Linked DNA regions of Bythopirellula goksoeyrii. The protein of the gene in region 2 binds, or shares a complex with, the protein of the main gene of each other region. Links are inferred from orthologs where the notes say so. Each region holds a gene or a part of one and is shown on either strand. Other genes may lie near its edges. The genes, in order: Pr1d_RS08980 and uvrB.

The links.
Region 1: the proteins of uvrB (region 2) and Pr1d_RS08980 are in contact, whole or in part, in a crystal structure (PDB 7EGT), measured with the Thermus thermophilus proteins. The link is inferred for Bythopirellula goksoeyrii from one-to-one orthologs. Residues at the interface, in WP_096411307.1 of Thermus thermophilus: Glu23, Leu25, Arg26, Asp27, Gly28, Glu29, Arg30, Phe31, Arg55, Glu326, Asp327, Phe328, Glu379, Ser382, Gln383, His398, Gly400, Arg401; in WP_096412145.1 of Thermus thermophilus: His654, Arg656, Phe657, Gln666, Asp668, Glu669, Lys680, Arg681, Leu682, Ser683, Lys685, Tyr686, Ala687.

What each region holds. Positions count from the first base shown.
Region 1 is NZ_CP042913.1:2,266,780-2,282,026, reverse strand. What follows is about bases 5,340-8,362. They hold Pr1d_RS08980 (ATP-dependent helicase), read right to left. Parts: upstream 8,002-8,362; coding sequence 5,677-8,001; downstream 5,340-5,676. Other genes in these bases: Pr1d_RS08975 (DNA-directed RNA polymerase subunit alpha C-terminal domain-containing protein), read left to right, coding at 8,255-8,362; Pr1d_RS08985 (TrkA C-terminal domain-containing protein), read right to left, coding at 5,340-5,565. In the rest of the region: Pr1d_RS09005 (choice-of-anchor Q domain-containing protein), read right to left, coding at 1-1,816; Pr1d_RS09000 (FG-GAP repeat protein), read right to left, coding at 1,939-3,219; Pr1d_RS08995 (phosphoesterase), read right to left, coding at 3,466-4,086; Pr1d_RS08990 (DinB family protein), read right to left, coding at 4,200-4,691; more of Pr1d_RS08985, read right to left, coding at 4,765-5,339; more of Pr1d_RS08975, read left to right, coding at 8,363-8,515; Pr1d_RS08970 (bestrophin family protein), read right to left, coding at 8,555-8,863; Pr1d_RS08965 (hypothetical protein), read right to left, coding at 9,625-9,885; Pr1d_RS08960 (hypothetical protein), read right to left, coding at 9,901-10,125; Pr1d_RS08955 (hypothetical protein), read left to right, coding at 10,163-10,501; Pr1d_RS08950 (ATP-binding protein), read right to left, coding at 10,783-12,282; Pr1d_RS08945 (formyltetrahydrofolate deformylase), read left to right, coding at 12,608-13,462; Pr1d_RS08940 (peptidylprolyl isomerase), read left to right, coding at 13,655-14,479; Pr1d_RS08935 (beta strand repeat-containing protein), read left to right, coding at 14,814-15,247. UniProt on the Escherichia coli protein: A helicase with DNA-dependent ATPase activity. Unwinds DNA duplexes with 3'-5' polarity. Translocates on single-stranded DNA with 3'-5' polarity. Initiates unwinding more efficiently from a nicked substrate than double-stranded DNA.
Region 2 is NZ_CP042913.1:5,017,799-5,032,946, reverse strand. The notes cover bases 9,920-12,843. They hold uvrB (excinuclease ABC subunit UvrB), read right to left. Parts: upstream 12,458-12,843; coding sequence 10,382-12,457; downstream 9,920-10,381. Other genes in these bases: Pr1d_RS19790 (magnesium chelatase), read right to left, coding at 12,604-12,843; Pr1d_RS19800 (beta strand repeat-containing protein), read right to left, coding at 9,920-10,208. Outside these bases: Pr1d_RS19835 (endonuclease/exonuclease/phosphatase family protein), read right to left, coding at 1-18; Pr1d_RS19830 (PEP-CTERM sorting domain-containing protein), read right to left, coding at 236-1,690; Pr1d_RS19825 (transposase), read left to right, coding at 2,619-3,479; Pr1d_RS19815 (hypothetical protein), read left to right, coding at 4,056-4,394; Pr1d_RS19810 (hypothetical protein), read left to right, coding at 4,450-4,785; Pr1d_RS19805 (hypothetical protein), read right to left, coding at 4,863-5,246; more of Pr1d_RS19800, read right to left, coding at 5,904-9,919; more of Pr1d_RS19790, read right to left, coding at 12,844-14,073; Pr1d_RS19785 (cation:proton antiporter), read right to left, coding at 14,203-15,148. UniProt on the Escherichia coli protein: The UvrABC repair system catalyzes the recognition and processing of DNA lesions. A damage recognition complex composed of 2 UvrA and 2 UvrB subunits scans DNA for abnormalities.

The DNA.
Region 1 (15,247 bases), 2.7 Mb from region 2 along the record:
CATTGTCTGCCAAGGGACCGAGGAGTGGAGAGACGTTCAACAAATTTCCTATTCCCGAATTGCCCCCGAGGGTTGAACCAGTCGAATTTCCTATCAGACTATAATTGGCCTGGATGGAACCATTGAACTGAAACATGTCCTTTTCCACAGAGTGAGCCGTGTTGTCCGCGACAATCGAGCCTTCGAGGATTGTTGCGTGCTCTTGATTCCAGACGCCGCCCACGAGAAATGACGCTCGATTGTTGGTTATTGTGCTTTGTCTGAGCGTGAGGTTTGCATTGGAAAAGATTCCTCCTCCTGCTTCGGAAGACCCTCCGGCAAGGTTTCCGCTGACCGTCGAGTTGTCAAGGGTGAGCGGCAAATTGTGAAAGATACCACCCCCAAAACCATCGTCTCCGTAGATTGCATTGGCGTAAACTAGAGAGCGCGTAATGGTGGTTTGCGCTTCGGAAAAAATGCCTCCCCCAACACTCTGGAAACCGCGGCTTTCGTTGTGACTGATCGTGGAAGTCGCGATGTCGGCCACTCCCGTAACGAACAATCCTCCGCCCCATCCTTCAGAACCGTAAATAACGTTGCCGCTGATGTTGGAATCGACAATGGTGGCCTGATTGTCGACCCTCATCCCAGCGCCCCCGGCCTTCAAGCCGTACGTACCGTTTTCGATGACCTGAGAATCAGTCATGGAAAAATTGCCAAAGAAACGAATTCCGCCCCCCTGTGAGAGTTCTCCTTCGGTGACGTTCTGGGCAATCGTCGTCCCGGTGATATTTGCCAGGTCCGAACCAAAGATTCCTCCACCGGCGGAATGATCTCCGTGAGTCTTGTTGGCGAGAACTTGAGAATCCACGAGCGAAAGTGACCGATCGAAGAAAAGCCCTCCGCCCGTGGAGAACTCGCCGGTCGTCGAATTACCTTGGAGCAGTGATTCTACGATCAAGGAGCTCATCGTCGAATAAATCCCGCCTCCTTCGGAGGATTCGCCGTAAGTGTGGTTATCCCTGATTTCAGATAGCGCGACCGATGTATTTGGTGCGAACACTCCCCCGCCACGCGAGTTGTGGCCATGGGTCGTATTGCCACTCACCAAGGCATCTTCTAACCTGGTAGATAAGCGACTATAGACGCCACCGCCGCCCGAACGCGGTCCTTCAGTCTTGTTAGTGGAGATTGTAGAATCGTTAATTTGCACTTCGTCAAACCATGCCGAGATACCGCCACCAGGTGAATCCGCGCCCCTGGTAAAACTATTGCCGATCACAGAGTTAGTCACCGTCGCACTCCGCTTACTATATACGGCACCTCCCGGCGAGTCGTCTCCCTCGGTGCCGCTACTGAAAATTTCCATTCGGTTGAGCGTGAGTACGCCAAACGTTTCTGAGTAGATTGCACCTCCCGGTTGATCAGCACCGGTTGTAAGCCCATTGACCAGACGAAGTCCTGCGACGGAGTTGTTGCCTGTGGGTGTTTGAAGGTGAAAGATTCGCGAATTCTCTTGGGCGTCGATCGTCAAGGTATCTGCGCCAGGACCCTCGATCGAGACAAAGTCGGTAATGAGAAACTCACCGGAAGTGAGAGAGATTGTCCCCGATACCGCGCTCAAGTCTATGGAATCGAACCCAGGATTTTGGTTAGCATCGTCGATCGCTTGGCGCAAACTGCCTAATCCCGCATCGTTGAGATTCGCGACGGCGAAAGTTGCGAGTAGTCGGCGGGATTCCAGGGGTTCAATGCGAAGCGAGCGAGTAAGCCCTCGACCGGTGGAATGGCTTTGACCGATCCACGATCTTGGTTTGAAGGACTTGAACGCTGACATCAGATACCGCATTGATGATCCACCATTGTAGAATGCCCAGCGCGAGTGATTTCTATTCTAATGAGGGTCATAATGCTTGTATACGCAGATCATGGTCACAGCGAGAGCCTTCGATCAAGGTATCAAAATTGTTCAATTCTTATCCTGGGATTCTTTGCCTTACCGATTTTTCTCAACGATCGGCTTGCTAGAAGAGAGATTCCAAGGACAGATAATGCCATGCTCGAAGGCTCCGGAATTGTGAATCTATAAACTGCGCCAGCCTGATCACCTGCTTCATCGTCAAGACGAGCTCCCACCACAAGCGTGGAACCGTCGAGGTCAAGTGAGACTCCAAATTGGTCGTATAAGGAGCTAAATGGCTGACCAGTGCTGACCCATCCCAGCTCATTCCACCCGGCCGACTGTCTTCGGAAGACGTAGACACGTCCTTCTGCATGACCAGTCGCCAAGACGGCTGCGAAGTTTCTTGAAACTGCTACTCGAGATCCGAAGCCATCTCCTGCGAAACTATCTGAGGATGTGAGACGTAGTGTCTCTATCCAATCTGTACCGGACCGCTCATAAACAGAGACGACCCCTGGCTGGGGGCCATCTTTGCTGGGTCCGCCAAGAACTCTGCTCACCATTAATGTATCCCCCTCCAGGTCAATATCCGTGCCAAAACCGCCACGAAAAAGAGGATCAGAGGGGACGAGCCGGTCGGTTGCCTGCCAAGTATCGCTAATTGCTTGGTAAGCGTACACCGCACCACTGTTTGTCGAACCGGCGTCTTCCGTTGGAGAAGCGATTACAGCGGTGCCATTCTGTAAAACAGCTCCACCGCCAAAGCCTTCATTGCCACCCACCAGAGTAGCTATTGGCTTCCACTGATTGGCTAACGTCTCAGTAAATTCGTGGACGACCATCGTCCCGGTGCCAGGGGCTCCATGCCCCACTGCCACGTTGCCATCGATCGCAACGAGTCCACCACCCCAACTGAGTTGCCCAGTAGGTTGATTCTCCCAGCCTGATGAACCCTCAGTGAAGACATATGCGGCGTCTCTCCCTGCGACGATGGCCCGAGAGGGAGTAGAAGTATTGCCATAGCTGATGGCCACGCCGATTCCGAAGTCCGCCGTGAAGCTGGGGGCAATAAGTGTTGCCTGAAAATTCGCTCCAGCAGGAGACAGGTGGAACACGTCGGCACTCCCTCCGTAAATACCGAGTCGCTTTTCGGAAACGATAAGTTGCTGCCCCTGCAAGGCGACCTCGCCCCCGAAAAGCCCGCTCCCTACCGGCGAAGGTGGCAGGATCTTCTCCATTGGAAACGATAGTTGACTAGCCAAGCACTTCGGTGAAAAGACACATGGTTCGACTCCAACTAGCAGGAGGGCGAACCAACAGATGATGAGTCTTCGCATTAGCCACTCGTTCCAACAGTTGAGGTGGGGCAAGATAACCAAGCCTGGGTTTTCCAAGGCGTATAGCCTGGAAACTACTCCCGATCTGGCGAGTCATTCATTATAACTGGTGAGAACGGAATACAAAACGACTGTGTCCTCTGGTCCTGGAAGTAACTGGCAATAAAAACCAGAAGGCATGGGGTGCAAGCGATGGGTATACCCCGATCACTTAGGTCGTGTTGCTCCTTGCGGAACGACAAGTACTCAACCAAACAATGCCCGCACCACGATTTGCGACCATGATTCGAATTCGTCCAGTTCGTTGAGCAATTCGGCGATGGGCCGGAATCCGGCGTTGAGAATCTCTGTCTCGCGGGGTTGGACGAGTGGCTCGGCCAAGTCGAACAGATGTACGACCCCGAGATGTACTTCGCCGACGGGGGTTTCGTCGTCGTTGATCAGGCCGACGCATTCTTCGGTGTAAGCGGTTTCGAGGGCGACTTCCTCGGCTAGTTCGCGTTGCATGCCGACACGGTAGACGTCGGCGATGCTGCCGGCATCGGCATCGTCGGTCGAGATATGTCCGCCAATGCCCACGCTTCGTTTGGCGTGAAGCCGTTTCTCGCCCTGCCCTCCCCCGCGGGTGTATTGGAACAAACAGGGCACTCCATCATCATCGGTGTAACGAAAGACCATGTAGGGGATCAGTTGCTTGAAACTGGGGTCCTGTTCCATCTCACTGCGGGGCCGATAGCTCAAGTTCTGACTCTCGAGAAGCGCTGGCAAATAGGTATTCAGATCTGGAGAGAACCCCTGAAAATGTCCCAGCTCATGAAATTCGCTAGTAGGCAGGACAAGAACTCGTTCCTCGGCAACGGTCGGCATGGTGAATCCCTTCGGGTTTGATGAATCCGGACATGAGTTAGCTTTGAAAACGAGTGTATGAGATGTAATAGAAAAAATGTAGGGGCCCGCTTGGGAAAAGTTCAATCGCTCTACTAAAAGAGCGGTGGATGGCCCATCTGGCGCCGCCAATTTGAGAGATGCCCCAAGTGAGATGCCTCGTGCGTGCTCATCAGATGGGCGATTAAATCGCCGGTCGTTGGCAGCATTTTTTTGAGAAACTCAAAGGGAAGCGGGTTGGGACGCTCCAACATGTCGGTGGGGACCTCGGTGCTGAGTGCAGTCACGGCGGCATGTCCGGCTGAATAGGCGTGCCAAAGTTCGTCTTTCGTGGGGTACGGAAACTCCTTCGAAAGTGGCAGCGATTGGGGACCAAATTCTTTGTGCCATTTTTCTGGAAGTTGCTTCATCCCTCCCATCAGTTCAAGAGCGAAGTCGGTACAGATGGCCAGATGTCCCAGAAGCCACGCCGGTGGATTAATTCCTGGCGACGGCTGGGCGCGCATCTCTGCCTCAGGAATGTCCTTAAGCAGGGCTTCGCAGTAGCCAAGATTGAAGGCATAGACTTGTCGGAAATAATCGTTCATTTTGTTTCCAGTTGGGTTTCAGTTGACACTTCGTTTCGAATGATTCTGATTCCAGCGACCCGTAGAGTCGAGGCTATTCGTTTTGTAGACTTTCTTCTTTTTCGCGCCACTCGGCATCTTCCTGTTCTAATTCTTCCTGCTCTTCGACAGCTTCGCGGTGTTCGCGGTCGCCCCGGCCCCCTGCTCTGCGGCGATCAAGTTGTTCAATGTCCTCGATATTGCCGTAAACGATCAAGGTGTCACCGACTTGGATGCTGTCATCGCCTCGTGGCGTACCATGAAATTTTCCTTCGGGAGACCGAATTCCCAGAATGAGGATTCCCTCGTCCGACAGACGCAGTTCCATCAGCGGCTTATTGGCTAGCCAGTCTTGCGGCTCGACGATCATTTCGCTCACCGCGTAGCCACCCGAAAGCTCCAAGAGGGCCACGTAGTCGCGGACATCGAGATCGGTAAACGTCTTTAACGCCCAGGCAATGATGCGGTTCATATGTCGCTCGACCCAGCGACTGGAGAAGAAAAACCAAAGTAAAATCAACCCTCCAGTTAAGGCTGCCAGAGCAAGCAGCTGTTGATGCCAACTTGTACCAATGGCTCCACCAACAGATACCATGATCGTGGCAATGACCGTCGCCACGCCGATGTTACCCAACAGCATGAGCAACATGATTATTTGACGGCGAACAGGATGATTGACGGTATTCTCCGCCTCGACGGTAGTATATCCCACTCCGGTGAATGCAGACCGAGCTTGGAACTTAGCCGCTTCCCGCGACAGGCCTGTAAACATGAGCGCTAGGGCGGCGACACGCGTAACCATCAGCGACAAGGTCAGGGCAACGAGAACAGAGAATACACCAACTAACTGGGTCAAATGATTGCTCCTATGAGGGCAGAGAACTTTGCTCAGAGGATGAGTATAACGTGGTAATCCACATCGCGTCATTCCCACACAAACGGGCATCAAAGAGGAGTGCAATAAATACTACTTCCCTGCTGGCCTCAGCGGGCTGTGAGCAAGGATGTAGCGTTTCTCGCCGACCGTCACGAAACGGACTGTCGCTCGGCGGTTCTTGCCGGAGCCAGAAAGTGCGACGATCTTGCCGACGCCATGATCTGGATGGACCACAGTCATCCCCTGGAAAAACGCGTCGGGCGAAACCCGCGACTCAGAGGCTTGTACCTCTCCAGCCAGTGCTGCCGCGGTCGTAATTTGCCCAGCCACCATCGGCCAGTTCGGTGATTTTTGAGTTAACTCTTTTTGTGCTGGTTTGGCTGCCGCGCCGAAATCGAAGGAAACATCGTCGGTGTCTTCTGATTGGTCGACGTCTAAATAATCATGCTCCTCGTCGAGCCAGGATTCGTCGTTCCAATCCTCCATCTGGTCCACAGAAGTCTCCAGATGCAAGGCTTCGCGAGGTATCTCCATCAAAAACGAACTGGGGACCGTGTGACGACGCTGGCCACGAAAGTCTCGCTCGACGGCAAAGCTGAGTTGGAGTTCGTCTTCGGCTCGCGTAATACCCACAAATGCAAGTCGGCGTTCCTCCTCCATCTGGGCTTCGTCGCTGGTACTGCGTTCATGCGGCAACAGGCCATGTTCGACCGCCACGATAAACACCACTGGAAACTCCAAACCCTTGGCCGCGTGGAGCGTCATCAGGGTGACCTTGTCCGTTTCGCTCTCCCAGTCGTCGGTCTCGTTCACGAGCCAGGCATTTTCTAGATAAGTCTCTAACTGCCCACCACCGGGATTTTTTTCGTCAAATTGGCGGGCATCGGTCAAGAGTTCCTCGATGTTCGCCAGGCGATTGAGGTCCTCCTCACTGTCGCTTTCGCTCAAAGACCCCCGATAGCCTGATTCTTCCAGCACCGTGCCGAGGATCTCCTCCACGTCACTATCGGCTAAACCACAGAGGCGTTCCATCAGCGCCACATAAACGGCAACCTTCTTCGCAGAACGGGCGGCAAGATCTGGAATTGTGGCAGCCTCGCGGGCCGCGTCCAGCAGCGATATCCCTTGGCGGTAGGCATGGTCGCTCAAGAGATCGACCGTCTTGCGGCCAATGCCGCGGGTCGGGGTGTTGATCGTGCGCAGCACAGCCTGGTCGTCGCGAGGATTGTTGATGAGCTGGCAGTAAGCCAGCACGTCTTTGATTTCTTTGCGCCCGTAGAACTCTTGGCCACGGATGATCTGGTAGGGAACGCCCGCCTCGCGTAATCCCCGCTCCAAGGCACGCGATAAGGCATTCACTCGGTAGAGGATAGCGAAGTCGCAAGCGCGACGCTGACCTGATTCAATCGCTTCGGCAATTCGCTTGGCGATGCCAGCGGCTTCGGCGTCCTGGCTTGCGTATTCCACCAGGCGAACGGAAGTGCCTTCGTCGTTGTCGGTGAAGAGCGACTTCTGTTTGCGACGCAGATTGTGGCGAATTAGGTCATCGGCTACGCGCAGAATCCGCTTCGTGCTGCGGTAGTTTTGTTCTAGCCGGACGACTTTTACTTGGGGAAAGTCCGTCTCAAATTGCAGGATGTTCTTGATGTCGGCTCCACGCCACCCATAGATTGATTGGTCGGGGTCGCCTGTCACTGCCAGATTGGGGTAGTCGACCGAGAGGGCACGGAGCATGACGTATTGCACATGGTTGGTGTCCTGATACTCGTCCACCAGCAGATAACGAAATCGCTCATCCAGCTCAGCGCGGACCTCGGGACTTTGAAATAACAGCTGAGCGACGTGGAGCAGCAGGTCGTCGAAGTCGACTGCGGACGAAGCGATTAGTCTCTTTTGGTAGGCGGGGTAGACCTCGGCAACAATTTGGCTCAGTGGGCTCCCAGGGCGCGGTTCGAATTTGTCGGCCGTGATTAGCTTGTTCTTTGCGTCGCTGATAGCATGAGCGATCCGCTCCGGGGTATAGTGGAGCGTATTGATCTTGGCCACATCGATGACCCTGGCAAGGGTTTGCTTGGCGTCAGTGGTGTCGTAGATCGTGAAATTTGGGGTCAGACCGACTAGGTCTGAGTAGTGCCTGAGCAGCCGAGCCCCAAAGCGATGGAAGGTGCTGACCCAAACGCGCTGGCCGGGTGCCAGTTCCTCGACCCGCTGATGCATCTCATCGGCTGCCTTGTTGGTAAACGTGAGAGCCAGCATCTGAGAGGCGGGGATCCCCTCCCGTAGCAGGTGGGCAATGCGATGGGTCACGACCCGGGTCTTGCCACTGCCAGGCCCAGCGAGTACGAGCATCGGTCCGTCGACATGCCTCACGGCGTCGCATTGGGCAGGATTCAGTGCTTCGAAGAGTGGGTCCACATGTTACCTTTCGCCGGAAACGAATTTGCTAGCCGTCGGCGAAAGCCAGCAATCATTCCATCCTATGCCGCGCGGCTCGTGTGCGCCAATGACAGCATCTGAATGTGAAGTCGAGAATTTTTCCCCTCAAGCGAATTTTTTCTGGTATTGAGTAGCTACTTGTTGCTATACTTCCGGCCATAAGGAGTATCCGGTTGCCCGGAGATGTGGCAACCTTTCACTAGACATCACACCCCCAGGGAGGGACCCCTCGATGACCCGCATTCCACTGAATCAAGCTGAACTTGCCAACCAGGGCATGAAGGATCGCCTTGAGATGAGCACCGCCGAAATCGGCCTTGCCGTCCGCACGACCAACTGCCTCGAAGAAAAAGGAGTCTTCACGGTCGACGACTTGCTGCACTGCACCCGCGAAGACTTGCTAAGCATCTCCAACTTTGGCGAGAAGACACTCGACGAGGTTTACAACGCGCTAGCCCAGATTGGGTTTCATCGGCCGCAAATGCCGCGCTAGGCTTTGCAAGCCAAGGTCAGGTGCTTGCGTTTCTAATACTTAGGTAGCGCTGCCGAGAGTTTCTTCGACGAAAGCCGCGATTGTGTCGCAGATTCTATCTAGTGGCAGATCATCGGCTTCTTTGCCGAATGGCTCTTCGATGACCTCGGCGGTGACTTCCATGGGGAGCAGGAAACCAATTGCCAGGAGTAGGATTGGCAGGGCAGAGATCCCATGGTCGAGAGTCACCGTCCAGGGTGAGAATAGAACAAAGGCCACCGTGCTCCAGCGCAGTAGAGATCGATAGGAAGAAGCAAGAGGCGTGGACTTGATCACCGCAGACTTCCAATTATTCACGTGCATGGACATCCAGTATCCACACGGTATCTTTCAGCGCACCCGCGCGATTCCAAAGGTTGAGCAAATTATGGAATTATGGATCTGACCAGCTAGGTATCCAGGCAAAATGCGAGCCTGGAAGCTGTTCTCCATCATACCCGGGCAGCGGCTCGATGTACGCCTCTTCGCGAAAATGTTGTCGCAACGCATGGGGGTAGGCAACAACCAGCAAATCAGCAGATGTCGAACATTCAGGGCAGGTAATAAACTATTGTTACCATTCACGTAGATTTCGTATTCCTGCCACATGCCCTCAGCTACTCGAATGTCTTCTGCTGGCAGTCAATAAAATCGTTTGAACGAACCAGGGACCAATTTCGTAGAGAAATTGCATCATTCGCGATTTGCAGGGTGAACTTTTTCGACATAGAGTTGCATCTTCTCAACACTCATCAATTATTACTGCCTGTGAGCTAACTATGGGTTAGAGTTGTTTAACTATTTTGAAAGTCAGCAAGTGTGATAGCACCACTGGCAACCAAAAAAGCTACTCCTCCGGCCAACTTATCCCAGGTCGCAAAGTCACGCTAACTTAAATTCCTCGCCAAATTGAGGAACAAAGGTAAAAAATCCTTGCCAACCAAGGGTCCTGGAGTTTAAACCATTAGATAGGGGCCAATGATCCCCCATACCTCTTTTTGTGAGATTAAGATGAAACGCTATTTGAAGCCCGCGGCTATTTGTTTGTGTCTCATGGCACTGACTCTTCTGGAGAAGAGTACAGTCAAAGCTCAATGCAGCACATGCCCAACCCCTGTGGTGGCTTTTTCACCAGTGGTACAGCCAACCGTAGTGACTTTTACGCCTGACAACAGATGGTATCCAGGCAGGATGCTTGATAATTGGCGAATGCGACGTTGGGGGTTTTCTGCTCCCACGACTGTGACGACCGCTTTTGCCCCAACCACGGTTGGGTTTGCGCCAACTGCGTCCACGGCTATCCCCATGACGGTAGGATTTGCACCTGTCCAGACGGCGGGATTCGCTCCCACAGTAACCTCTGTGAATCACGTGACGGCATTTGCTCCCCTTGGCCAACGCCAGGTACTGATGCGTCCGGTGATTGTGGGGAGTCCGGTAGTTACTAGCAGTTGTTCAGCCTGTAGCGCCCCTGCCCCTTGCTCTGCTTGTTCGAGTTGTGCCCCTTGTTCTTCATGTGCGTCGAGCGTCTCACAAGCAACTTTTGCTGAGCCTGCCTGCTCAAGCTGTTCTGGAAGTGGTAGCTCGATCACTTACTCCACACCGAGCAGTTCATCGAGTTCCTCGCAGATGTCTGCCCCAGCTCTGACCCCTCAGGAGGCCGCTCCGCTGCGTTCGGACTATCCTCCTGCAAGTGATCCTGCAAGTGATGACGTTGTTCCTCAGAACGATCCAGGGCCATCAGAATCGAGTACGTACTTCGAAGCTCCAAAGCTGTTTAATCCTCAAGATCGAACAGCCCAGAATAATTCGAATCGAGCCAAACCCATCAATCGCTCGCCGAGCGTTGATGTCTGGACGGCCGTCTATAGCAAGCCTGTGACGACAGACAATATCAGTACCACAACGACCAAGCGTAGCCAAGCAGAAATCGACGCTGCTGGTTGGCACTCGGTCCCTGCCAAATAGTGGCAGATGAGTCCTTGGTAGCCGTCGCCGGCAGGCGATGGTTGATCCGAGGCTTATGACCCTCGCCTTCCGGCGACGGCTATTATTGAGAGTGAAAGACCCTCGCCAGTTAATCGACTGGCGAGGGTTTTCTTGCGTCTCGTCATCCCGACGGGAGTTCCGCGACCAGAGGGATCTGGATAGCAACACCATCACATATAGAGTACCTGTGATGGGTCAACCTGGATTCCTCAGTCGCCAAGGCTCCTTCGGAATGACAGGCGCACTAAGCTGAGCGTCACCTACATGACGGCGAAGTAGTTTTCGACGGCGTAGTCGAAATACTCGCGGCACATGGTGGGCATGGTATCCAGATAGTTGCAGTAATTGCGGATCTGCAAAAGTAGGTCGCGAGGCTGGCAACAGCGGAACGGCCGATTGATGGGATGGTAGTGCGTAGCGATCAAGTAGTCCACCGAGTCCTGGTTGTATTCCATTCCCAGAATCGGTGCCATGATCTTGAACAGCTGGCGGAATTCCTCTTCGCTTGGATCTGGCACTTCGATTTTGTACGGAATACGGCGAAGGAAGGCGTCATCGACTAGGTCTTTTGGCTCGAGGTTCGTCGAGAAAATAATCAACTGATCGAAGGGAACTTGAATCTTCTTGCCATTCACAAGTCGCAGGAAGTCGTACCGCTTTTCCAGTGGCACGATCCAGCGATTCAAAAGCACGTCGGTCGTCATTCTTTGACGTCCGAAGTCGTCGATGACCAATGTGCCACAATTGCTTTTGAGTTGTAGTGGTGCTTCACTGACATTGTTGCCGGTTCCAGGACTGACTTCCAGTGCATCCATAGTCAATTCGCCACCGACGACGATCGTTGGCCGACGGATGCGAACCCAACGTTTATCGATCTCCCGGGCGTGCAAGGGGCCCGCAGCCATTTCTAACGGTATCTCTTCGTGAAGCGCTGGATCGAAAACCCGCATGACTTCGCCATCGATGCCAATCGCGCGCGGAATCCAGACAGTGTCACCGAAGGCCTTTGTGACCCGCTCAGCAATACTTGTTTTTCCGTTGCCTGGAAATCCAAACAGGAACAAGCCACGTCCGGAGTTCACCGCAGGTCCCAAGCGTCTGAGCATGTTCTGATTCACAAGCAAATCGGAGAAGGCACGTTCCAGATCCCCTCTGGTTGGGTGAACTTTGGTGAGTGTCTGCTCGGCGACACTTTCGATGTAGTGTTCGAGGGGAACAGGCGCGGCGCCGAAATAGCTACAATACTCGGTCAGCTTTTTCGCCTGCTCCCGGCCCATTTCGGTAAGCTGATAAACATAATCGTTCATCGGAGCCGATCCGCGGTAAGCGACCAACTGAGCTTGCTTCAACGTCGCCAGGACAGGTTCGATCAAACGGAAGGGAACCGTGTGGTGTTCGGCGAGTTCGTGACCTGAGCAGTCCCCACATGCCCCCAGGCATTTAATGGCCAAGTGTTCGAGTTGGCCTTCGCTGATCCCTGCTTGAGCTAGTGTTTTGGGCTCCGGAGGACACCACTCTTTGCGCTCTCTGCCTGCATCTTCGAAATTGTGGACCGGAGGAACAACGATGGGGCGTGGTCTCTCTGGAGCGACCTGAGATTGCTCAGTTACAGCTCGTTGTTCAGGTTGCGCTTCAACCGCTTCCTCGCCACTCGCAAGCCGGTTGATGCGATCCAGCAGTGCTTCGAGATTGTTGCTGGAAGGGTCTGAGTGCGACTCATCGGAGGAAGCCATATCGAGAGTTTCTGCGGGAGTGTTCATGTGCAATTGTGGGGTAGGTGGGAACGGCGGGGTACTGCTAGTACTGACAGTGGACAACGGGGGCGATGTCCGCAGTAGCGGTAGGGAAAAAACCCATGAAAGGTTAGGTCTTAGAATGAGGGATCGCAAATTATTTGGATGAGGATTGTCCAAGTTGTAGCGGTTAAACTAGCAGTCACATTCCCTGTGATGTAGCTTGATTCCAAACTGCACACAGAGGGTGCCTCCTACTTTGTGTTTCCCCGCTGACATGCCAACGACGATGAATTATGCTGAGTTAACCCCGTCTCAATAAACTAGTGATATCAATTAGTGACGCTTTCCTATGCAATACATCATCACCGCCGTTGGGCCAGATCATCGTGGCTTGGCCGACCCCATCGTCCACTGCGTGACGGAATTGGGAGCAAACATCTCGGAAATCCAGATGTTCGATCACGACGAAGAATCGCTCTTCTCGATGCTCACGCGGGTTGAATTGGCCCCTGGACGAGCGGACGAACTCCACGCGGCGGCAGCAGATATTAGTGACCGTACCGGTCTTTCTATTCGTACCTGGTCGCCGGATATTGTCGGTCGTAAGCCTCGGCTAGCAATCTGCGCAACCTATCGCACCGAAACGCCTCGGGCAGTATTGACAGCAATTCATAACGGGCTAATTAATGCCGAAGCGGCGGTGATGATTAGCAATCGTCAGGCCTGTCGGTCCTTGGCAGAAGAGTTTGACGTGCCATGGTTCACCATCGGAGACGACCAGGGCAATGCCGACGACGAGCGTCTGGTCTCAATCTGCGACGAGCAGAACATCGACTACGTGGTGCTAGCTAGGTATATGCGGATTTTGCCACCTGCCAGCGTATGGAAGTATGCCGGCGGGCGGATTATCAATTTGCACCATGGCTTGCTTCCGAGCTTTCCAGGAATGCGACCTTATCACGATGCCTACGCCGTGCGGATGCTCACCTACGGGGCGACATGCCACTTCATCATTCCGGAACTGGATGCGGGGAATCAGATTATCAACCAATCGACTTTCAGTGTGTCGCCTGGGACGTCGATTGACGAAATTGTCCGCCGCGGCCAGGAAGAAAATGAACCGGCGTGTCTCGTGGAAGGTGTCAGACGGGTGGTCGCCGGAGAGGTGCGACTGCATTTCAATCGGATTGTAGCGAATTCATGAATAAGGAGAGCTGGGCCGGCCCCGACCAATTTGGATATTTCTGTTTGTGCCAGATGTCGGAAAAGACCGGGGCCGGGGACGGCCCGGCTCATTCAGAAGCGGCAATTTTCTTGACGTTTTCTGTAGTCGTGAATAGGGTGGAGGTATCGGAACAATCGAGAGACCTCTTTCCTCACCCTGGTGAAACCCCCCATGATTCGACACCTAGCTTGGGCTCTTGCCCTCGGTCTATTTGCCACCACAAATCTTTCGGCCCAGACGATTCGTTTTGATACGAACGTTGGTACGTTTGATATGAGACTCAACCCAACGGGAAATCCGTTCCTGCAAGGGAACGTGGACAACATCCTTGCTTACGTAAATGCGGGACGTTATGACACGACCGTGATCAACCGTGCTGCAACCAATTTTGTATTGCAAATGGGTGGCTTTCAGGCAAATACTTTGTCGCTTCCGGAAAGTTTCAATGAGTTCCCCTCGGTGCCAACCTTTGATCCGGTAATCGTAGACGAAGATGGCGATGGCCAGGTCGATTTTGATCTCGGAGGTCTCTCCAACACGCGAGGAACCGTTTCTCTGGCATTGAGTGGTAATCCCACGAATCCTAATTCGGGGACGAGCAGCTTTTTCATTAATCTCAATGATACCAACGACTTCCTGGATGACTCAGGATTCGTCCCTTTTGCTGAAATTGTGAATATGGAAACCGTCAATCTAATCATGGCGCTTCCTCAGCAGAACCTCGATCCAAGTGGCGGCAATCTCGGGGCTATCAATATTCCTGTGCTGCAAGATAACCATCTGGTAATCATCGAACGGGCATTTGTTGTCCCGACTCCGGAGGCGATTATTGCTTCTAGTTCACCAGCTGCGAATTCCTCAGCGGCAAGTTCGAGTAGTGGTGGCCCGGCGGCTTCGACTGCTACAGACCTCGCAGTGCCAGAACCTAACACTTTACTGCTAGCAGCGGGCGCAATGATGATGCTAGCGCTGCGAAATCGCAAGCGCACCGCTTAAATCGGCTCTCGATTTCACCGTTGAACGCCCAGGGATTGCAATCCCTGGGCGTTTTTCATGCGCCGGGAAAAATTTCTGGGAGCGGCAATAACTGCTATTGCGGCGCTAAGGGCCACTTTCTACGATTCCACCCGCCTCGAATCGTCCGAGGCGTGAATCTCTTCTACTACCAACTTATCTTCGCATGATTATTGTCTCGATGGGTGATACCTCGTGGGGCACAGTACGCGCACATGGGCTGCGAGAAGTATTGAAACACTTCTCCGCATCAGATATGCGCGCTGAGAACTGCACACAGAGAAGTCGCGATCGAGCCTGACAGGAGAAGCATTGCATGAGGATTACAACTCGCCTCTTGCTGAGTAACTGGTTTGCACACGTCGTCATACTGCTCTCAATATGCAGTTCCAGCGGCAGTCTCTCTGCGCAGGTCATGCCGGCTGATGGAGCCTCCGCAGGAGCTGGGGCCGTGACTCCGGTCAGCTACACCAGTTCCGGAAGCTACCTCAACCGTTCCTTGGGGACTCCCCTGCGCTTTGACTACCATACTCAAGGCTATGGTACCGAGACGGGAGTCGTCAGGCTGGGCACAATGCCCGTGTTCCCTTTGGACAACGCGGTCTGGTTCGTCGATGCAGCTGGAACTCTCAGCGAGGATTTTGGCGGTGGTTTCAATTTGGGTGTTGGCTATCGTGAGATGGTCGATTTCAACAGCACCTTCGATCCAGAACGTATCTTGGGTATGAGTTTCTGGACAGATGGCCAAAG
Region 2 (15,148 bases):
AACGCCGGAGCCTGTCACGAGGGTTGCTAGTAAGTAGAAGAGTTTCCGCAGGGAGGACGTGCGCTTTTTCCGGCGTTTGACCAAGAGGGAGCCCTTCCATGAGCACCTGAAAAGTAGAGACAAAGGGCGGGTAGTCTAGCGGGTGTATTCATACGTGCAAAGAGCAGCGAATGCAATCGAATCTGCCGCGACTAGGCAACCAATGAAGATTGATCCCAACCTGAAAAGACAGCAACTAGAATTGCCGCTTTCGGCGCGCCAGCATGGCAAGGTGTGCTAGCAACAACATGAGCACCGCAGTGGCTGGCTCAGGCACGGCGCTGGAGTTCGCTATTAGCGGAGAACCCGCCCCATAATTGGCATGCCAATCAGCAAGGCTGCCCAGGCTCGGATCACGCTGCCAGGCAAGAAAATCTGCCCCGTCGACATCGCCATCGGCGTCGTAGTCGCCCTCCAGATCACCGACTTGTCCCACGGTCAGCAACGTATAGCCTGTGAGGTCACCTTCAGTGAGATACGTGAGAGTGTAATCAATCCCATTCGTGGCTGCAGTGAGGGGAGCCCAATCAAATAGGTTGGAATCCCAGTAGCGGATCGCATCCGTGCCATCGACCAGCTCTAGAAAGTCTGTCAATGAAGTATCTGCTTCTCCCATTAGAGCAAGCATGCCACCGGCGGCCATGTTGATGAAGCTGTCGCCGTCTAAATCGTTATCGACGGTAAGCACTTCTCTAACACTCATGAGCCCTCCATTAGTAATCTTCACAACGGCATCGCCCGATAACCCCGCATAAACTGCCCGGCACATGATATGTGATCCGGTTCCGGATACCGTCACTCTACCTATGCCACCTTCTATGTATCCTGTACGCAACGTAGAATCTGCGAAAAGTGCACCGTCTGAAACTAGTAGACTTCCTGTCCCTTCAATTCCAACCGATGTCCCAGCTTGGGTGGAATTCCACTGCGTCCCAATTCCTGACACGATCACCGAGCCAGTCGATCCAGGTTGGGAACCGACTGCCGCGCTTGTGCGCTTCTTAACAAGCGAGCCTCCTGCTTCTACGATTACTGTTCCATTTCCCTGTGTACCGACAACGAGAGCACCTTCGCTGGTCCAACTAGAACCAAAACCACTGATCGTGAAAATTCCCAGGGACCCTTCAAAATGACCGATTCTTGTAGTTGCTGTCGTGGTGGCCTCTGCACCATCTTGAATGGTGAAAGTGCCCGTTCCCCCTGCACCGATAGAGAAAAGGGTGCTTGTGTTAAGGCCCGTATCATCTCCGGTGATATTAAGCGTGCCAGATGATCCTTGATCATTTCCAAGTATCACAGTTCGGCCATCTAATTCAGCACCGGATTCAACGTTGACTATCCCCGTTCCGGCTACTCCAACTAGCAAACCAGAATTATTCCACTTGGTTCCTATTCCAGTTATTGTCGCGATGCCTGTAACTCCAGTGTCGTAACCTAAGTAGCCACCACTGGAACGTAGCGTGCTTCCTCCATCAACTAAAACACTTCCGTCACTAGTGCGACCGATATATCCAGAAACACTGCTTGTCCAAGTGGAAATATCCGGTTCCACATTCCCCATAGGAACAATGGCGGCGAAGAGAGGATTCACAGAGAGTGGCGGGGTGCAAAGCAGCGTACACACCCACAGAGAGAATTTGATTCGATTCACGGTGTCGGACTTGGCTGGAAAGCTAGCGGTGGGTGGGCAGAAAAACTCTCCTCACTAGGAACCGTAGAGCGAGCGCAACAAGCGAGAAGAGGCTTCTCAATTATAGCAAGCAGGTCATTCCTTGCACCTCTAGGGCACGCTTACTTGCGAAGAACAAAAGAAAAACCCCTCAAAACAAAGTGTTTCAAGGGAGCTAAAGGGAAACCCGCTCCCACGGGGCTTGCCCCCGTGGAGCGATAGATTCGTAGGCTAGTCCCAGCATCTAACGCCACGGGCGACCCCTGCGAGCTTGTCTCGTGGGTGAAGCAGATTTCTTAGCTTTCGTTTCCCACAATGGCCACCCATTTAATACGTTGTCCAATTCAACCGCTCTACGACGCGACGCTTCTATAACCTATCCCAATTTTCATGGGAGTAGCGCTGACGGTTGAATCTTCTTCACCCATGAGCCAAGCTCATAGGGGCCCGGAAGAGTGGTTGTTACCTGGTGCTAGCCTGCGAATCTTGTACTTCACGGGGGCAAGCCCCGTGGGGGCAGAACTCGCCGCTTGGACTGCCCCTTCGAGATGATCGCCCCACGTATCACTCACAAGCTGCGCTGATTCTTATTTCGAATCTAACGGAGCTAAGGTGACAGCCATCTCAATCAGCGACGCAACTCATACAAGCAGAACGACTTGGATCATAAGCGTCTAAATCTTGAATTTGGCTGCCCACGCCGTTCCGCAATGACGCGTCGAAATATCTCTTGACACACTGGCAAGATAATGTACATTTGTATCCTAATCGCGATTAGCCAGTCCCCACGGGGCTTGCCCCCGTGGAGCGATAGATTCCCGCGCTAGCCCAAGTATCTATCGTCACGCGTGACCCCCGCGAGCTTGTCTCGTGGGTGAAACAGATTTCCTAGCTTTCGTTTCCCAGCACAATGACTACTCAGCTAGAACGTCGCCCAATTCAACCGCTGTACGACGCCACAAACGTGGTCCCGGCCTACCAACTCAGGTATGCGTGGACTGGTTGGCCCTCCAAAGATAAATTCGCTCAGACGCCCATGGATCTACTCACAGATTTGGAGGCAGCTTGGCAAACGGACGGCTTAAGATTGCTGGAACAGCGTTGGTCGGAGAAGCAAGTTCAATTGCTGTTTAGCGCGACACCAACAGTTAGTCCAGAGTTTCTAGCCCAACGAGCCAAAGGACGCCTCGACCATGCAATCCGGAAGGCGGGACTCCAGATGCCGTTAAGTCGCAAGATGAGTGTTCGTAGCATCGGAGACAATGTTTCCAGCGACGTCAAAGCATACATCGAAAATCAGGTCGGCAAGGCGCAGTTTGCCAATGTTCATTTTGAATCGCTCATGAATGCGTATACCGTGGTGAATGATTTCGATCTCTCCCAACCTTCAGAAACTAAGCGTGGTCGGTACTGGTACAATTTGCACATTGTTCTTGGGACTGCTGAGCGATTTGCCATTGTGGACGAACGGCGGTTAGCGACGCTGCGAGATTGGACCCTAGGTATCGCGAGCAAGCATGGACATTCGATTTCACGACTTGCGATCATGCCTGACCATCTGCATGTGGCCCTGCGAGGGAATCACACACACTGCCCCTGTACAATCGTCAACGCGTTTCAAAACAACTTGGCGTATGCGGTCGGACAAAAGAGAATCTGGCAGAATAGCTACTACGTTGGCACCTTCAGTGAGTACAACATGCGAGCGATACGGCGGGGGATTGACGCAGCATCTCATGGGAATACGACTATGGCCGATGCTGACGGTTAAATCTTCTTCACCCACGAGACAAGCCCGCGGGGGTTGTGAAGGGTTGCTATGAGGCCATGCTAGCCTGCGAATCTCGCGCTCCGCGGGGGCAAGCCCCGTGGGGGCGGAGTGCGTCGGCCAACCTACCAAAAGAAAAACCCCTCAAAACAAAGTGTTTCAAGGGGTTCTAGTGAGAGGCGCCGCCCGGACTCGAACCGGGGATGTCGGATTTGCAATCCGATGCCTTAGCCACTTGGCCACGGCGCCATATCTTGCGCTCCGGCTGCTGCCGAATCGCTGTGCTAGGAATAATCGGTAGATCCTCACACGTTTCTTGAGACGGGTCTCAAATTTGTCCCTTCCCAACGCCTGTAAAACTAAGCAATCAGGGGATTTCGGTCAAGTGCAGCGAGTTTGACGGCTTGGTGTTTTGGGCTGTATCCCAAGGTCTGCCGGGCCTTGCGAATCCCCTTCGCGATAGCAATTCGGCTGAAGAAACTAGCTTACTAGACTCGATTCAATAGATAGCGGTTCACATGCCAACAGGCTGTTCGGCGCGAGCATCTGGTGGCGTATCTGATAGCGAGGAGACCTACGGTGATCGAGAATATCAAGAAATTGTTGGGCCTGCGCCCAAGTGCCAATCTGGATGCCGTGGTCCGTCAGGTTACCGAGGACTCATTGCCAGAGGTTTGTCAGCAGGTCGTCGGTCGCACGGGAGGCATGAACTTCGCAGAAGCTCGTGGCTATGTGCGGGCTCGCGCTTCGAGAATTGTTCTTCGCCATGCCCGCATCGTCATCGCTAGATCAGCGGAAGTTAAAGTTAGCGAGTTGCAGACAGTCGCCCGCTTCGCCACTGAACGACTCGTGCCTCAAGTGATTCGTCAAGCGCGAGTTGGTGTTCCCGCGATGCCGGTGCTGCGACGGGCGGCGTAACGATCCATTCCGGAAGCTTGCGCATCCGGCTCGCCACTCTATCCCTTGGGCATTCATGGACACGACTGATTACCCTTCGTTGCCGAATCTTGCACGAATGCACTCTCGGCTAGCGGTCGACAGTCGCCGCGTGAACGACATCGTTGATGCTCAGTTGGATGCGATTGAGCGCTTGTTTCACGCCACGACCGCAGAAGATTGGCAAGGCATCGCCCTGGCTTCCAAAATGCTTTCAGAGCTTACGCCAGAAGAGGTGGGGCCTGAGGTGGTCTTGGAGGCGAAACTGGTCTACGAAGAGATGACTCATTCCGCCAGTGAGATGCGCAGGCCAAAACACTTGGGACGATTATTAGACGCTTGTCGCGCTGTACGAAGTCGGGCGCGGGAATAGTCAATCGCCAATGCACAAGCCGCAATGACCAATAACACTATTGGACATTGTGTATTGGAAATTGGTCATTTCCTAAGTTACCAATAGCGGTAACCCAAGTTGTAGACGGGCTGGGGAGAGCCGGTGTACCAACTGAACGGGCGGCCACCTGGGCGGGACCAGGCTGGGCTGTACATCGTGGTGAATGGCATGCCCGATGCGGTGGGGCGCCCTGGTTGAAATCCATACCAGCGGAGCGAGGCCAAACGATCCATCCTTTGCTGTGCCCGCAACATAGACTTTTGCTGGGCGATACTATTGGCGGCTTCTGGTTCTTCGCTGCCGTAGTACCAGTCGTTTTGCTCGCTGGCAGGACTGTCGGAAGTGCCGCTGCGTTGCGCCATGGCCTCTGTAGCCGACCACCCTTGTGCAAGCGAAATCGCCATAAAAGCGGTAGAAAAAATGAGGGTTCGTTGTCTCATGGCATTCGTTCTTTCGCAAAGTGATGGGGCTGGCGGCCCTTCGCCGCGGGGTTGGTCCCTCACTTTTCATGTCGGCAGGAACACAAGAGGTCGATTAGCACGAGACGCCAGTTTCGGAGGCAACTGCACCCGTCGTTGCCAAAAAAACAAGTTGGGAAAACTTTGCGGGGAAAGAAGCCATAATTCCTCTCGCAGAGGCACAGAGACGCAGAGAATGCTCCCTATTCTCCTGACCAAGTGCCCAAGCGCCTCTTCCAGCCCCAACCACTCACCTACTCACCACCCCACGTGGCACAAAAATACTTGTAGAAACTGGCCGCAGGAATCGCGATAATGGTTACCGCAGCTCAACCTGCGCCGATCATTGACATCCTAACCCTTCTCGCTCCGATTGAGGCATTTGCTAGCTCAAATGCTAGCTGGTTCGAAAGCCGCATGGCTAGAGATCCGTCGATAGGTTCTTGGCTTCCTGATTGTTGGAAGCAAGCGGGATTCCGGCGAGTTTTGTTTTAAAAACTAGGAGCGAAATGCTCAAAAATATCGAGAATTATAGAGTGCGTGAATATAGTTTTGTATTTTGTTTTTTTCCTTCCCACGGAATGGACGCGACAAATACGTTTTAATGGCGCGAGGATGACGTCGTGTTGCGCGAAGTCCTCAAAGGAATCGCGTTCCAGACAAGCTTGTGAAACCGAACATGCCTAACATCAATAGTAATAACCCCGTCGGTTCTGGCACGGCAAACGCCCCCAGTGGTGGAGGCGAGCCGATGATCTGATAGCCGTATTGGAGCTTCCAGTTGTCCAGGTCGGCGGCGTCCACGGCTCCATCGCCGTTGGAATCGCCATTGGCCTTGGTGGCACCGACGGTGATACCAAAGCCGCGTTGCCAGATGAGGAAATCGCGTCCATCGACGTCCATGTCACTATCAAAATCAGCCAAGTGCTCGGCAACTCGCAAGAAGAGCGAGTCGTCGATTTGGCTCAGCAGCCAGCTATTGTCCACCAAAGTCGGTACCGTGAAATTCGAGAGCGAAGAAGTCATCTCACCGGTGGCACTTACGATTTCAAACAAATCGCCATCGTCGGGTACATAAAGTCCAGAACCAGCATCGATCAGAGAGACAGCCAGTCCTCCTGCAATATCTGCCGCGCCATTAACGACAAGTTGATCGAACTGCGGAGCGTTCGGATTAGAATTGTCTGTGCCGCCGATTTCGATTTCGAGAGTTCCTGCTGCTAGTTGATTGTAATTTGCGTCGAGTGTCATGATGCCTGCCGACAAACCAGGTGCGACAGTGCCTGCCTGGTTGTCGACGAGAGTGGCCGTGAGTCCTGTCCCTTCCAGGCGACCGTCGCCAGACATGATTACATTACCCGCCACCGTGACTTGGTTGTTTGGGATCACTCGCAAGGTGCCAGTACCTCCGCCGAGGACAACGTCGTTGTCGACCTGCAGGCTTCCTGAGGGACCTATCGTTAGTGTTCCCTGCGATCCAGCGGCGGCGGCAACTCGCACGTCTTTGGTTTGGACCGTGCCATTGCTGATAGTCAGATTGGCGTTATCGCTGGCATCTTGCCCAACGACCAATCCGGTCGTGGCGTTGAGCGCGGCGAGACTATATTGAAATCCACTCAGATCATAGGTGACCCGATCACTCTTTATGATTGCACTATCAGTGGCCACATTCGTGCCGAACTGGACCGTGTATCCACCAACGCTGCCGAGATTCCAGATCGCAGAATCGCTTCCCAAGGGGACCAGACCATCACTCCAATTGCCGCCGAGATTAAAATCACCTCCGGCGTTGTTTGCCCATTGGAAATCCAGCGGAGCCAACTGCAGGAAACCATCGTCGTAAGGAATCCGCAAATCACCAGGGCCAAACAGGCTATTGAGATGCACCTGGGCACCGGCCACTGGATCCCACGCATAGACGTTGATGCCGTTCAGCACCAAGGCGGAACTGTTGAGGATACGCAGCCCCGTCGGTCCACCGAGGCCAAATAAGTAGAGAGCTTCCGACTCTCCTCCTCCGCCGCGGTTGCCGTTGTCGATTACGTCTAATAGATCGACGGAGGTGCGCTGAGTGGTCGTGCCGATTCTCATTTGGCCCATGCCGAAGTTGCCACTAGTGAAGGCTCCGATGCCGGAATCTGTGCCGCCGACTTCGACCTGTTGACCACCGATGCCTTCGAAACGGACAATTGCGGCGTTGAGATCGACGTCTGCTTCGTCGGTTTGTTCGAAGAGGTACGCACCATCAACACGTACTTCCGCACCATTCTGCACCGAGAGTGTGGTGTTGGCACCCATGAGAACTCCTTGTTGGAATACCAACTCAGAGCCGATGTCGGTGGCGGACAGTTCGGTGTCGAAATTGTTCAACTGACCAAATAAAAGTTGGCCACCGCTGGTGGCTACAAAACGCGTGTTTTGCGAAGTGGTGCTGAGTGAAGAAAGATCAATCTTGCCACTGGTTTCGGCTCGAAATTCGAGGAAGTCATTTCCCGCGGCACCGACTACGGTCGCCAAACCCGACAAATCTACCGTGCCGTTGTCCCTGGCCCCAATCGTGTAAACCGGCGCTCCTCCGAAGTCTTGATCAAAATCAATACTCGCCAAGGAACTCAAAGTGAGAGTACTACCTGGTCCTTCGGCTACGAAGACGTCTCCTCCTCCGAAATAATTCGAGGAGTCGTACGAGGAGGCCGCTGCAGAGAAACTCTGCCCGCCTGTGACGCGGATTCGCGAGCCGTTGATGTCGGTCAGGGTACCCAGGTTCAAAGTTTGAGTTGGAGCCAAGTTAATTTGGCTGCGACGAATGGTCGTGAGCTTCGGTGCATGGATAGTTCCTCCATCGGGGGCCTCGAGTACAGCACTGGAGCTGCTCCCAGCGCCATCGAAAAATTGAAGTTCTGGAAGATTGAGCGTTTGATTCTCAGCAAGTTCAAACAGCACGCTGCCATTAACCGATTCAAGTTTAGGTAGAGAAATCACGGTGCCGTCGCTGGTGATTCGTACGTTGCGATTGCCACTGATGGTTTGTAGTTTGCCGAGACGGAGTTCACCTCCGCCGGACGCTTCCAACCGTAAACTATCGCCGCCACGGGCGCCAACGATGTCGGTCACTTCCGAGAGATCTACGACTCCAGAATTGCGAGCGGCGATCGTGTAGATCGGAGATCCGCCGAAGTCTTGATCAAAGTTGAGGCTTGTCAGGCTGGAGAGATCGAGCTCACTACCCACTCCATTGGCTAAAAAGAAGTCACTCCCTCCAAAATTGCTGGCGGAATTGTAGGAACTTGCCGTGACGTTGGAGAACGATTGGCCACTGGTGATATGAAATCGCGAGCCATCAATACTGGCCAGGCTGCCTGTGGTGACTATCTCTCCGGTGTCGATGGCCAAAGTGGCATTCTGAAAAATGGTGAGGTTCGGCGCATTGATTTCCCCCCCTGGAGAGGATTGCAGGAGAGTCGAGATGCTACTTCCAGCGCCATCGATCGAGGCAAGCTGAGGCAGAGAGAGTGACTGGCCTCCCGCCAACTCGAATAACACACCTCCCTCTATGCTTTGAAGCATCGGCAGGTTCATGGCAGTGCCGTCGCTAGTAATCCGCACGTTGCGATTGCCGCTGATAGACTGCAGTTTGTCGAGCCTCAGGTCGCCGCCACTCGTTGCTTCTAGTCTCAAACTGTCACCCCCCCGGGCGCCCACGATGTTCGTCACTTCTGAGAGATCGACGATGCCAGAATTGCGTGCGGCGATCGTGTAGATCGGCGAGCCGCCGAAGTCTTGATCGAAATTGAGACTCGTCAGGCTGGATAGATCAAGATTACTACCGACACCATCAGCTAGGAAGAAATCGCCGCTGCCAAACATGCTGGCTGAACTGTAAGAGCTCGCCGTGACACTGGAAAACGTCTGACCTCCAGAGAGATAAAGTCGCGAACCATTGATATTGGCTAGATTACCTGTCGAGACAGTCTCACCGCTGTTGATCGCCAGAGTCGCGTTTTGAAAGTCGGTGAGGTTGGGGGCATTGATCTGTCCGCCGGGAGAGGATTGCAAGAGAGTTGACATGCTGCTGCCAGTGCCGTCGATGGTGGCAAGCTGCGGTAGAGAAAGAATCTGACCACCTGCCAATTCGAATAGAACCCCTCCATGGATGTTTTGCAGTAGAGGAAGGTTGATTGCGGTTCCATCGCTAGTGATTCGCACGTTGCGATTGCCACTAATGGTTTGCAGTTGGTCGAGTCGCAAGTCACCGCCGTTGACAACCTCCAATCGCAGACTGTCGCCCCCGCGTCCACCGACGATGTTTGTCACGTTCGAAAGGTCGACCGTCCCACCATCAGCCGCAAGAATACGGCGAATTGGTGAACCACCAAAATCAGCATCAGAGTTGACCGACAATACCGTGGAGAGATCAGCCAACGACCCCGGACCTTGGGAAACGACAAGATCGCCGGAGTTGGATGTGTTGACCAATGAAGTTCCACCCACCCGCAGAGTTCCGCCTCCTTCCGCAAGAATGCGCGGCGAGGTTCCCGACAAGGTCGATGCAGAGGTATTGCCAAGGTAAGTTCCGTTGTCCGTGCTGAGAAGTCCAGCAATATCAGAAGCATCGACGACTTCTAGAGCGCGTCCTGGATTGATGTTTAGTGATGAACCGCTGGCCAGAGAGAGTTGAAACACCTCATGCCCTGTGCCTGGTACATTGAAGTTCACCGTATGGCTCGTGGGAATGACGACGACAAAATCGTCCGTCAGAGTATTGATCGGAACTTGACCTATGTCCCAATTGGTTGCCGTGTTGTAGTTGGAGTCACCTCCACCACCTGTCCAGGTGGCAGTGGTCTGAGCGTAAACAGCGGCACAGCCACAGATAGTGTGCGCCGCAAGTAGAACAAACAAATAGACCGGGCAGAGTCGCCCAGCACCAACAGAAGAATTCATCGTTACCTCCCAGGATGTGAAGCTATAGCTTGAGAGTGAGCGGGCGCAAGGCAATGTAATGCAATATGGCTATAAATACAACCAAAATTATCAAACAAACAAGTGAATACTTGAGTGAAGAGTGGGTAATGCAGATCACGGACCGTACGTTTCGTGCTGCTCTTTGGCCGCTACTATACGCCGCGTTTCGGCCGAGGCACTTTTCCGCTCGCTGCTTTCTTGCCGCGCTTCCCTCGGTGGCCTTTGCCTTCGGCTTTGTCCTTGATCGAGTCGACCGGTTCGCCGATAGCATCCTGCATCTTTTCGATGCGGTCACGAATCGCGGCGGCTCGCTCGAATTCCAACGCATCGGCCGCGGCCAGCATTTCGGTTTCCAACTCGGCAATGTATTCTTCGGTGATATACTTCGTTTCCTCAGTTCTCCCGACGGCTGCATTCGCCTGGGCGTGGGCGGCAGCGGTCGCTTCAATGCCACGGTGAATCGCTTTGCGAACGGTTTCTGGTGTGATGCCGTGCTTCATGTTGTAGGCTTCTTGCAATTTGCGGCGTCGCGCGGTCTCGTCGATTGCTTTTTGCATCGAGTTAGTCACTTTATCGCCATAGAGGATTACCTTGGCGTTCACATTGCGAGCTGCACGACCGATTGTTTGCATGAGCGAGGTTTCGCTTCGCAAGAAGCCCTCCTTGTCAGCATCCAATATCGCCACTAGCGAGACTTCAGGAAGATCTAAACCTTCGCGTAGAAGATTGATGCCCACCAGCGCCTCGAAACGACCTTGCCGTAAGTCGCGTAGGAGTTCAACTCGCTCAAAGGCATCCAGCTCGCTATGTAACCACTTGCAGAGGATACCTTCGTCAGAAAAATAGGTTGCCAGATCTTCGGCCATTCGCTTGGTGAGTGTGGTCACAAGCACACGTTCATTGGCCGCGGCACGAGCGCGGATTTGTTCGAGCAAATGCGGTACCTGTCCTCGGGCGGGAATCACCTCGATCTCTGGGTCCAAGAGTCCCGTCGGACGCACGACTTGCTCAACCACTTCGCCACCTGTGCGTTCAAGTTCATACTTGGCAGGCGTGGCGGAGACATAGACCACATCCTTGTACCGCTCTTGAAACTCATTGAACTTCAGCGGTCGATTGTCCATCGCACTTGGCAGCCGGAAACCGTGCTCGACAAGCGTAGTTTTGCGACTTTGGTCGCCAGCATACATCGCACCAATTTGTGATACGGTGGCGTGGGACTCGTCTATGAAAAGCAAGAAATCATCAGGGAAGAAATCGAAAAGAGTAAAGGGGGGTTCCCCAGCAGCACGACCACTCAAATGGCGGCTATAGTTCTCCACGCCGGGGCAGTAGCCCATCTCTAGCATCATCTCGACATCGAATCGTGTGCGGGCATTAAGTCGCTGGGCTTCAAGCAGTTTACCCTGGGAGCGAAACAGCTCCAAGCGATCACGGAGTTCTTGACGAATGTTATCCACGGCATTGTGGATCCGCTCCTCCGGCAACACGAAATGCTTGGCAGGGTAGATGAACACCTCTTGGAGGCTGTCGATAGTTTCTCCAGTGGTGGGGTCAATAATCGAAAGCCGCTCGATCTCATCGCCCCAGAATTCAATACGGTAGGAAAACTCCTCGTAAGAAGGCCAGATCTCCACACAGTCTCCGCGAACCCGGAACTTACCGCGGGATGGGTCCGTGTCATTGCGCTCGTATTGGATATCGATCAGCTTGGTAAGCACATCGTCTCGATCGAGCGTGCCACCCACTTGAAGGCCAACCATCATCTCCTTGTAGTCTTCCGGCGAACCCAATCCATAGATACACGACACGCTGGCAATAACGATCACGTCGCGGCGACTGACAAGGGAACTTGTCGTTGCCAAACGCATGCGATCGATCTCCTCATTGATCGATGCATCCTTTTCGATGTAGATGTCCCGTTGAGGGATGTAGGCTTCGGGTTGGTAGTAGTCGTAGTAGCTGACAAAGTAGCTGACCGCATTGCGGGGAAAGAATTCCTTGAACTCACTATAAAGCTGCGCTGCAAGGGTTTTGTTGTGTGAGAGAACCAGCGCTGGCCGCTGAACTTCTTGGATGACATTAGCCATCGTGAAGGTCTTGCCGCTTCCGGTGACTCCCATGAGCACTTGTTCGCGCTGTTCAGAAGTAAGTCCCGCCACAAGTTGGCGTATGGCAGCAGGCTGATCTCCTGCGGGCTTGAATGGTGATTCGAGTTCAAATTGCATAGGAAGGCATACCAACCGGGTCGTTCTAGCCAAGAAGCATCAGTAACGTTACTGGCGAGCTAAATTCCTAATGCTTAATCCTGCATTAAAGCACAATCGACCACTCGATACGATGGGGCCGGATGGATTTCATGGCTAATCGCTAATCACACTTCGTACACAATCCGACCATGTGATTGGCTGCGGCTGATCTGGTCGGTGGAATAGAGTCCCGCCAATACGAATTCAACGCAGGATGCACGCACAGCTTCGTTTTCACTGGCGTTCACCTCAAATGCCTTGTCCCACACGGGAGGGACTCGCTTGAGAAGATTTGCATAGTGCGACGACGGCAGCATGTCGCCGACTTCAATTTTCACGCCCTGAGAAAAAATCTGTGCGATCTCGGCCAAGCCATGCTTGTCGACGTACTCACTAAATACTGTGGCGATAGCCTCGGCTAGTACGGCGTCGAGTACTTGCTTCTCGCTCATTTGATGCGTCCCCATAAGGTCCAACTCAAGTTTGCCGAGCGACGAAGCATAGATGTGCCCCAGGTCGCTTATCCGCGGAACGGCAGGAGACTCACCCAGCATCGCGGCACGTTGTCGGGCGCTGGCTAGCATCGTGCGATAATTGGCAATTGAAAGTCGAGCACTCACCCCAGATTCTTGATCGACATATTTGGAATTGCGGGCAGCACGACTGATTTCCTCAACAAGTTCCTTCATGAAGTAGGGAACGATGACGGAAGGAGGAGGAGGGAGGGGGGAAGAGGGAGTGTATTCATCCGCCTTCTCACTTCTGCCTTCCCCCATATCCTCTGCCTCCTGCTCCAAAATCTGCACCCCGAGTTCGCGTTCCAGTGGATAGTGTGTCTGGATCATCGAACCGATGCGGTCCTTAAGTTGGGGGATCACTTTGCCGCTACGGTTGTAGGTAGCAGGATTCGCGCTGAAGAGAATAAGCACATCGATATCAAACTTCACCGGATAGCCGCGTATCTGCACATCGCGCTCTTCGAGAATGTTGAACAACCCAACTTGCACGAGCTCATCAAGTTCCGGCAATTCGTTCATGGCAAAAATGCCGCGATGCATGCGAGGGATTAATCCAAAGTGCAACGCGTCCTCGGCACTCATGCTGATTCCTGAGGCGAGTTTAGCTGGGTCAATTTCGCCGATAATGTCAGCGAACTTGGTGCCGGGGGATAACCGCTCAGCATAGCGATCTTCGCGCGACCACCAGCCGATGGGAACATCCTCTGGAGCACGGTTTGCGACGAGTTCGCGACCACGCCGCGTGATGGGGCGGTAGGGATCGTCGTGCAACGGGATTTCTGGATCAGCGATATAGGGGATCGCTTCATCAAGAAAGTTAGCCATCAATCGCATGAGTCGACTCTTCGCCTGTCCCTTTTCACCTAAGAAGAGAATGTCGTGCTGGGCTAGAATTGCAATGTTCAGCTCGGGGATTACCGAGTCGTCATATCCGATTATACCGGGATAGAGTTCCTCGCCGTTCTGGAGCTGATGGAGAAAGTTGTCGTGAATCTCTTGTTTAACGGTTTTGGATTGCCAACCCCTCTCACGGAGATCAGCTAACGTAGTAGGAAGGTCGAGTAAAGTCGCATTCATGGCCAAATCCGGTTTCTAGCAGTCAGGAGCATTCAGATGGTCATGTCCGATTATAGGCACGGGCCCAAGAAAGCCAAGCTGGCAGACCGCGTCATTCCCAACTGCGCGACAATGAAGGTGGGCGGCTGTTCATGAGCTTCGGAAGAAACCAGACAGGAAACCGATCATGCTTTCGTAAGCCTGTTGTTCCTCACTTACCACAAATTGAACTTTTGCCTTGTGAAAACTGGCGACACTCGATTGATACCGACAGCGCACTATGATTTGCGCTTGGTCGTTGAGGCGGCGTACTTGCTCCAGAATACGTAGGGCAATGAGATCGTCGGGGACACAAAGTACCACCAATCCAGCTTCATGGGTGTGTGCAGAGCGAAGTATCTCCGGCTTGGTCGCATCTCCTGCTGCGGTATGGAACCCCAATTGCTCAAAAGGATAGAGGTTGATCGGGCTGCGATCAATCAAAGAGACATCGATGCCCTGGGTTTCGAGGTAACTGGCGATTTGCTTGCCGATGGGGCCGATCCCGATGACAAGCGCCCCTGCCAATGAGGGTTGCAGCAATCCATTGCTCGGTGGTGGTGCTTCTTGCTCTTGGACCGCCTCAACCCATCTCAGGCCGGCTCGCAAGAGCAGAGGGGTAAGTATCAACGATCCGATGGCAACCGCATTCATCAACTGATATTCTTCGGCAGAAATCACGTCCTCTTGCCAAGCCAATCGCGTAAGGACGAATGCGAATTCTCCAATGTGTGCAAGGCCGATTCCGATTCCCAATGAGCTGCGCCAAGAAAGTCCAGTCAGCCGCAATGCCAGGCAGGCTGCAATTGCTTTCAGGAGGATAACAGCCGCGATCAACAAGAGCAATCGCAGTGGTGACTCTAAAACAATATGCGTGTCGAGTAAAAGGCCCAAGCTGACGAAGAACACGGCCGCAAAGGTTTCACGAAACGGAAGGGTGAGCGCCTCAATTTGTGCACTCCACCGGTTTCCTCCGAAGGCCAATCCTGCGGCAAAGGCTCCGACTGCTGCCGGGAGACCCAGTGCATGAGCCGTCAGTGTAATGCCTCCTAGGGCA